2 regions of the Alkalihalobacterium sp. TH-98 genome follow, and region 2 is predicted to be linked to the other one. Evidence: a T-box and tRNA genes for the amino acid it is inferred to sense, from the RefSeq annotation. Region 2 holds a T-box; the other holds one or more tRNA genes.
The links. The T-box of region 2 lies ahead of serS (serine--tRNA ligase). A T-box ahead of a tRNA ligase gene usually reads a tRNA of that ligase, here a tRNA-Ser.
Positions count from the first base shown of each region.

Region 1: it encodes a tRNA-Ser, which carries the amino acid that the T-box ahead of serS (serine--tRNA ligase) is inferred to sense. The anticodon was not compared.

Region 1 covers NZ_JBYCKM010000027.1:106,601-110,015, reverse strand. Annotated here, with positions in the region: gene sodA (superoxide dismutase SodA) at 1-238, opposite strand, end outside; gene AC2VNP_RS10960 (undecaprenyl-diphosphate phosphatase) at 513-1,340, shown strand; tRNA gene AC2VNP_RS10955 (tRNA-Ser) at 1,445-1,537, opposite strand; tRNA gene AC2VNP_RS10950 (tRNA-Ile) at 1,581-1,657, opposite strand; tRNA gene AC2VNP_RS10945 (tRNA-His) at 1,663-1,738, opposite strand; tRNA gene AC2VNP_RS10940 (tRNA-Met) at 1,762-1,838, opposite strand; tRNA gene AC2VNP_RS10935 (tRNA-Asn) at 1,847-1,922, opposite strand; gene AC2VNP_RS10930 (DUF1189 domain-containing protein) at 2,257-3,063, shown strand; gene AC2VNP_RS10925 (NfeD family protein) at 3,123-3,415, opposite strand, start outside.
Region 2 covers NZ_JBYCKM010000006.1:11,498-14,912, forward strand. Annotated here, with positions in the region: gene serS (serine--tRNA ligase) at 115-1,395, opposite strand; T-box leader at 1,556-1,790, opposite strand; gene pdxT (pyridoxal 5'-phosphate synthase glutaminase subunit PdxT) at 1,802-2,395, opposite strand; gene pdxS (pyridoxal 5'-phosphate synthase lyase subunit PdxS) at 2,430-3,314, opposite strand.

The sequences.
Region 1 (3,415 bases), on a different contig from region 2:
GGCCTCCACCATTGTTTCTTACTGCTGTACGAATATTCTCAGGTACAGCGTCTAAGTTGCTGATTAGTTCTTCAATTGACTTGCTTGCAAGCTCATCATGACCTTCTAAAGCAGCGTTTAAGTTAGTCACATATGTGTTATGGTGCTTCCCGTGGTGGATATTCATTGTTTGCTCATCAATATGAGGCTCTAGTGCATTTGCAGCATAAGGTAATGCAGGTAATTCATGTTTTGCCATTTTAATTCCTCCCTAAGCAATTGTTTTCAAATAATTGATAAAGTAATCCAATACAGTTAATAAATTTAAGCAACAGAAATGTTTACTAAGTTGCTCAATATTTACATTATCAAAAAAACGTATAACATGCAATTGATATGTATATGTATTTAACTGCTGTTTCTACTTTACCACTCCATACATTTCCCTCATTTTTAAAATTATAATCAAAACATACATATTTAACGGACAAACCCCATATTGTGAAATACATACAAATATGGGAGGTGTGGATTTGAACTGGTTTGAAGCTCTTCTATTAGGCATTATTCAAGGTATTTCAGAGTTTCTTCCGATTTCTAGTTCAGCACATTTGGTCATTGCTGAAAAGCTATTAGGTATTCAAATGTCTACGAGCAACTTGACTTTCGAAGTCCTTCTACATGCAGCATCTTTACTAGCCGTCATTTGTTTTTTTTGGCGTGATTTACTTGAAATTATTAGAGATTTCTTTGCTTACTTATTTTATAAGAATAAAAAAGCGAAAACAAACTATCGATTTGCCTGGCTTATCATAGGTGCTACTCTAATTACAATGGGTGTAGGTAAAGGAATTGAAGGTTTGATAGGGGATAATATCACCCAAGCTTCAACAATTGGAGCAGCATTAATTGTGACAGGGTTGTTTTTAATACTTATTGAACACGGTATTAATGTTGGAAGTCGAACGGTAAAGGAAATGACTTGGAAAGATTGTATAATTATTGGAATCGGCCAAGCTCTCGCTGTCATACCAGGAATCTCGCGAGCAGGCAGTACCTTAATCGTTTCACTTTGGTGTGGTTTGGATAAAAAGACAGCTGTTCGTTATTCTTTCTTACTATCGATCCCTGTCATTTTAGGTATTACCATTTTAAAAATACCCGAACTAACCGCAGAGACTTTTGCAGGTATTGGGTTTGAACTTGCCATCGCCTGTATTGCCTCATTTATCTTTGCAATTATCGGTATTAAGTGGCTGATCCAAATGCTAAATCAGGCTAAGCTCACATACTTCGCTATCTATTGTATTGCCCTCGGTACAATCACGTGGATCTTTCTAAATGACATTCAAGTAGTATAATGAACTGAATAAAAACCTATGCATGACGAAGCCTTTCTAACGTGAAAAATAAAAAAGCTTATGACTGAATATTTTCAGTCATAAGCTTATATTATGTAATGTTATGGCGGAGGAAGAGGGATTCGAACCCCCGCGCGGTTTAACCCGCCTGTCGGTTTTCAAGACCGATCCCTTCAGCCGGACTTGGGTATTCCTCCGAATATATGTTTTATAGATGTGTTGAACTTCCAACGTCTAATATGGTGGACCCTGTAGGACTCGAACCTACGACCAATCGGTTATGAGCCGACCGCTCTGACCAACTGAGCTAAGGGTCCTTAAATGGGGCGGCTGATGGGAATCGAACCCACGAATGCCGGAACCACAATCCGGTGCGTTAACCACTTCGCCACAACCGCCATTTTATTGAGTTTAAGAAAATTGGTAGCGGCGGAGGGAGTCGAACCCACGACCTCACGGGTATGAACCGTACGCTCTAGCCAGCTGAGCTACACCGCCAAAATAAATGGCTCCACAGGCAGGACTCGAACCTGCGACCGATCGGTTAACAGCCGATTGCTCTACCAACTGAGCTACTGTGGAATAATAAAGACAACTAATATTATAACTCAAAAAACTAACTTTAGTCAACACACGAGACCTAACCTTGAAAAGGTGGTGACGAAAAGTAATATATCACAATCTGTTATAAATGACAAGCTATTTCTGAAAAAAAGTCGTCACCTAATTGAAACAGGACATCTCTTGTACCATTATTTTTTCTCTTGTAAAATGTATGTTGGTAGTTACTTAATAGGTCCAGCTGCGTAAATTGTTTTTGATCTAGGTTCACCCGTGATTGTTACACTCTACAATCGGCTTGACGGAAATCTATACACATAAACACAAGCTTAATAAGAAGGAGTAGACATTATACATGAATATTTTTAAACAGCTAATTAAAAGTTTGTATTCCCCTAAGGATATTGCCTTATTTCGGTTTCAAGGGATTGGAAAAACCATTTTTTATGTATTCTTATTAATGGCGGTTGTTTCGATTCCAAGTGCAATTCAGTTATCAACAACCGCCTACCAGGGTATTAACTATTTAGCTACATCACTAGAAGAGGATATGCCTGATTTTGCTTTTCAAAATGGTATTTTGACATCAGATATAACAGAACCTTACATTGATGGGACAGAAGCTGGCGTTTTTATCCTCGACCCTACTGGACAACTAACGGTTGATGATATGGACGAATATGATAACGGTCTTGCGATGCTCGAACGCGAAGCAGTTATTATCACTGATGGAATAGCAGAGACTTTTAGGTACCGTGATCTTGGTAATTTAAACTTAACAAAAGAAGAAATCTCAGGTCTAGTCAATAGTATAGCCGATGTACTTCCTGTGATTTTAACGGTTTTCATGTTAGTATTATACCTTTTCTTTACAGCAATGAAATTTATTGGAGTAACCGTATTAGCTTTAATTGGACTCATGCTAAAAAACAAAGCGCAATTAAACTTGAAATACAGACATCTTTGGATTTTATCAGCTTATACTGTTACACTGCCGACAGCTATTTTTAATTTGACAGAGGCGTTCGGATTTATTATTCCATTTTCGTTCTTCTTCTATTGGGCTATTGCTATCTTCATGTTATATAAAGTTTTGCAGTATGTTCCAAAGCCTAAGACTAGCCCGCAAAACGCTGAAGCCAGTAACCCTTATAATAACTAATCAAAAAAAAACAAAAGGCTGTTGAGAACATTTCTCAACAGCCTTTTTTCTACCTTGTTTTATTTGTTAGAACTTTCTACTTTTTTTACAACAATACGCGTACCATCTACAGAAACAACTTCTATTTCTGTATCTTGTGTTAACCAATTATTTTCACTAGTAGCACTATATTGCTTTCCATCAACCTCCATCGTACCAATTGGACGGAAAGGCGTTATCGTTTTTCCTCTTTTTCCAATCAACTCTTTATACTTATCATTAATTGAGTTATACCCTAATTCCCCAGTTAATCGGTCTCTTAAAGTCATTTTTGACCATAAGTTTCTAGAAGGAAACACCTTTAGAAATAATA
Region 2 (3,415 bases):
ATGCAAAACATGTAATTAGTATTCCTATATCTGGTGCTTTTCTAGTAAAACTTACTTAAAATTTTTGTAAAGAAAAAAGGCCAAGCTTTACCATAGCTTGACCTAAAATTTACTTTATTTTGGCTTTATTACTGTTTTATTCCTCATATATGGACGAAGTACTTCTGGAATGATGACACTGCCATCTTCTTGTTGATAATTTTCCAAGATTGCTGCAACAGTTCGACCTAATGCTAGTCCAGACCCATTTAATGTATGAACAAACTCAGTTTTTCCTTTTGCTTCTCTTTTAAAGCGAATATTTGCACGCCTAGCTTGAAAATCCTCAAAATTACTGCAAGATGAAATCTCTCGGTATGTGCCGTAGCTCGGTATCCAAACTTCTAAATCGTATTTTTTAGCAGCAGTAAAGCCTAGATCTGCCGTACACATGCTCATCACTCGGTATGGGAGCTTTAAAAGCTGCAAAACTTTTTCAGCATGACCAGTTAATTTTTCTAATTCATCATAAGAATCTTCCGGCTTAACAAAACGTACAAGTTCTACTTTATTAAATTGGTGCTGACGAATAAGTCCTCTTGTATCCCGACCAGCAGAACCAGCTTCTGAACGGAAGCAGGCACTAAATGCTGTGTAGGCAATTGGCAATTGATCAACTGAAAGAATTTCATCTCGATGTAAATTCGTAACAGGAACTTCGGCTGTTGGTATTAAGAAATAGTCCTCATCATGAATTTTAAATGCGTCTTCTTCAAATTTTGGAAGCTGACCTGTTCCAATCATACTTGAACGATTAACCATATATGGAGGTAAAATCTCTTCATACCCATGTTCATCCTCATGTAAATCCATCATGAAGTTTAATAATGCACGTTCTAACCTTGCTCCAAGCCCTTTATAAAATACAAAACGACTTCCAGTCACCTTTGCTGCTCGTTCAAAGTCTAATATATCTAAATCTGTTGCTAGGTCCCAATGTGGTTTTGGTTCAAATGAAAAGTCCGGTTTCTCTCCCCAATGTCTAGCTACGACGTTATCATCTTCACTATCACCGACAGGAACTGATTCATGAGGGACATTTGGAATAGTAAGTAATAAATGGTCTAATTGTTCTTCAATTGTACGTAACTGTTCATCAAGTTCCTTAACTTGGTCAGATACGTTGCGCATTTCAAGAATAAGATGATCTGCCTCTTTTTTCTCACGTTTTAATTGCGCAACTTCTTGTGAAACTGCATTTCTTTTACTTTTTAACTCTTCCACTTCTACAATAATGGCTCTTCTTTTTTCATCTAGCTCTTGAAATTGATCAATACCTGATAATTCCTCACCGCGCACTTCTAACTTTTTCTTTATACCATTAAAATCTTTTCGCAGTAACTTAATATCGAGCATCTACTATACCTCCCATAACATTTCTTTATTTCCATTATTCACTATTTCCTTATTTTTTGAAAGTATATACGTCAGGAGTAAGAAAATCAGTCGCACCCCTTGGTGTATATCTCTCATTTTCAAATAAATGAAGGAACGCAAAAAGCCCCCATCCCTATAACTAAGGGACGAGAGCACCCGCGTTGCCACCCTTTTTGCGTTCATGACTACGTTACACAATAATTCATGAGCACCTCTTAAACAATTAACGGCTGTTACCGGAAATGCTTTAGGAGCTACCTTTGACATTTCACTCAGGGGGCAGATTTCACAACCACAATTGATCGGTTCACACCAACCACCGACTCTCTGAAGACAAAATATGATTGCTAATTAAATCCCTTCGACGCTTTAATTAGTTATATGATTAAGCTTGTACTTTTGTATTCATTGATTCACGTACAATGTCTACGAAATACTGGTGAAAACGGTGATCATCTGTTAATTCAGGATGGAACGAACACGCTAAATAATGCCCTTGTCTTGCAACAACAATTTCTTCATTAAACTTTGAAAGAATTTCTACATTCTCGTCAACATCTACGATGAGCGGTGCACGAATAAAGACTGCACGGACATCATCACCAATTCCTGTAACGATTAAATCCGTTTCAAAGCTTTCTCGTTGTCTACCAAATGCATTTCTTTGCACTGTCATATCCATAAATCCTAAATGGCCTTCAGGTTGTCCAACAATATGTTTAGACATTAGAATAAGACCAGCACATGTACCGAAGATTGGTTTACCTTTTGCCCCAAATTCCTTTAAGGCTTCAAAGAAACCATATTCATCAATCAATCTACGCATCGTTGTACTTTCTCCACCTGGAAAAACAAGACCATCAATATCTTCTAATTGTTCAACCTTTTTAATAATGACAGTTTCTACATCAGGAGCAGCTAAACATTTCACATGTTCTCGTACCGCACCTTGAAGAGCAAGCACTCCAATTTTAATCATAGTAAAGTTTCCTTTCTACAAGTAACAGTTGGAATTACCAGCCGCGCTCTTGCATACGCTCTGAAGGATTTAAAGATGAAATTTCAATCCCTTTCATCGCTGATCCTAGATCTTTAGAAAGTTCAGCAATTAACGCATAATCTTGGAAATGTGTTGTTGCTCTAACGATTGCACGAGCAAACTTTTCAGGGTTATCTGACTTGAAGATCCCTGATCCAACGAAAACTCCGTCTGCACCTAACTGCATCATTAATGCAGCATCTGCAGGAGTTGCCACACCGCCAGCTGCAAAGTTAACTACAGGTAGTTTACCTTCTCTTTGGATTTGAAGAAGGATCTCATATGGAGCACCAGTATTTTTAGCTTCAGTCATTAACTCATCCGTTGACATAGAAACAATTTTGCGAATTTGTGACTGCATCATACGCATGTGACGGACAGCTTCTACAATGTTCCCTGTTCCTGGCTCACCTTTTGTACGAAGCATTGCAGCGCCTTCACCAATACGACGAGATGCTTCACCAATATCACGAGCTCCACACACAAATGGTACAGTATATTCGTTTTTGTTTAAGTGATAAACTTCATCTGCAGGAGTTAAAACTTCACTTTCATCAATGTAGTCTACTCCTAAAGCTTCTAATACACGAGCTTCAACAATGTGACCGATACGGCACTTTGCCATTACTGGAATAGAAACTGCACCCATTACCTCTTCAACAATTGTTGGGTCAGCCATACGAGCTACTCCACCTGCTGCACGAATATCTGCAGGTACACGCTCTAATGCCATTACCGCAACTGCACCAGCTGCTTCAGCAATTTTTGCTTGCTCTGCATTAACAACGTCCATGATGACGCCGCCTTTTTGCATTTCTGCCATTCCACGTTTTACGCGATCTGTTCCCGTTTCTACCATAGTAATTCCTCCTATACATTCTCTAAAGCTTTTCGTGTTGTTGTATATCGTAGCTATGTAATTCTACCTAGCAACACGCGCACAATATAATAAATTTTCAG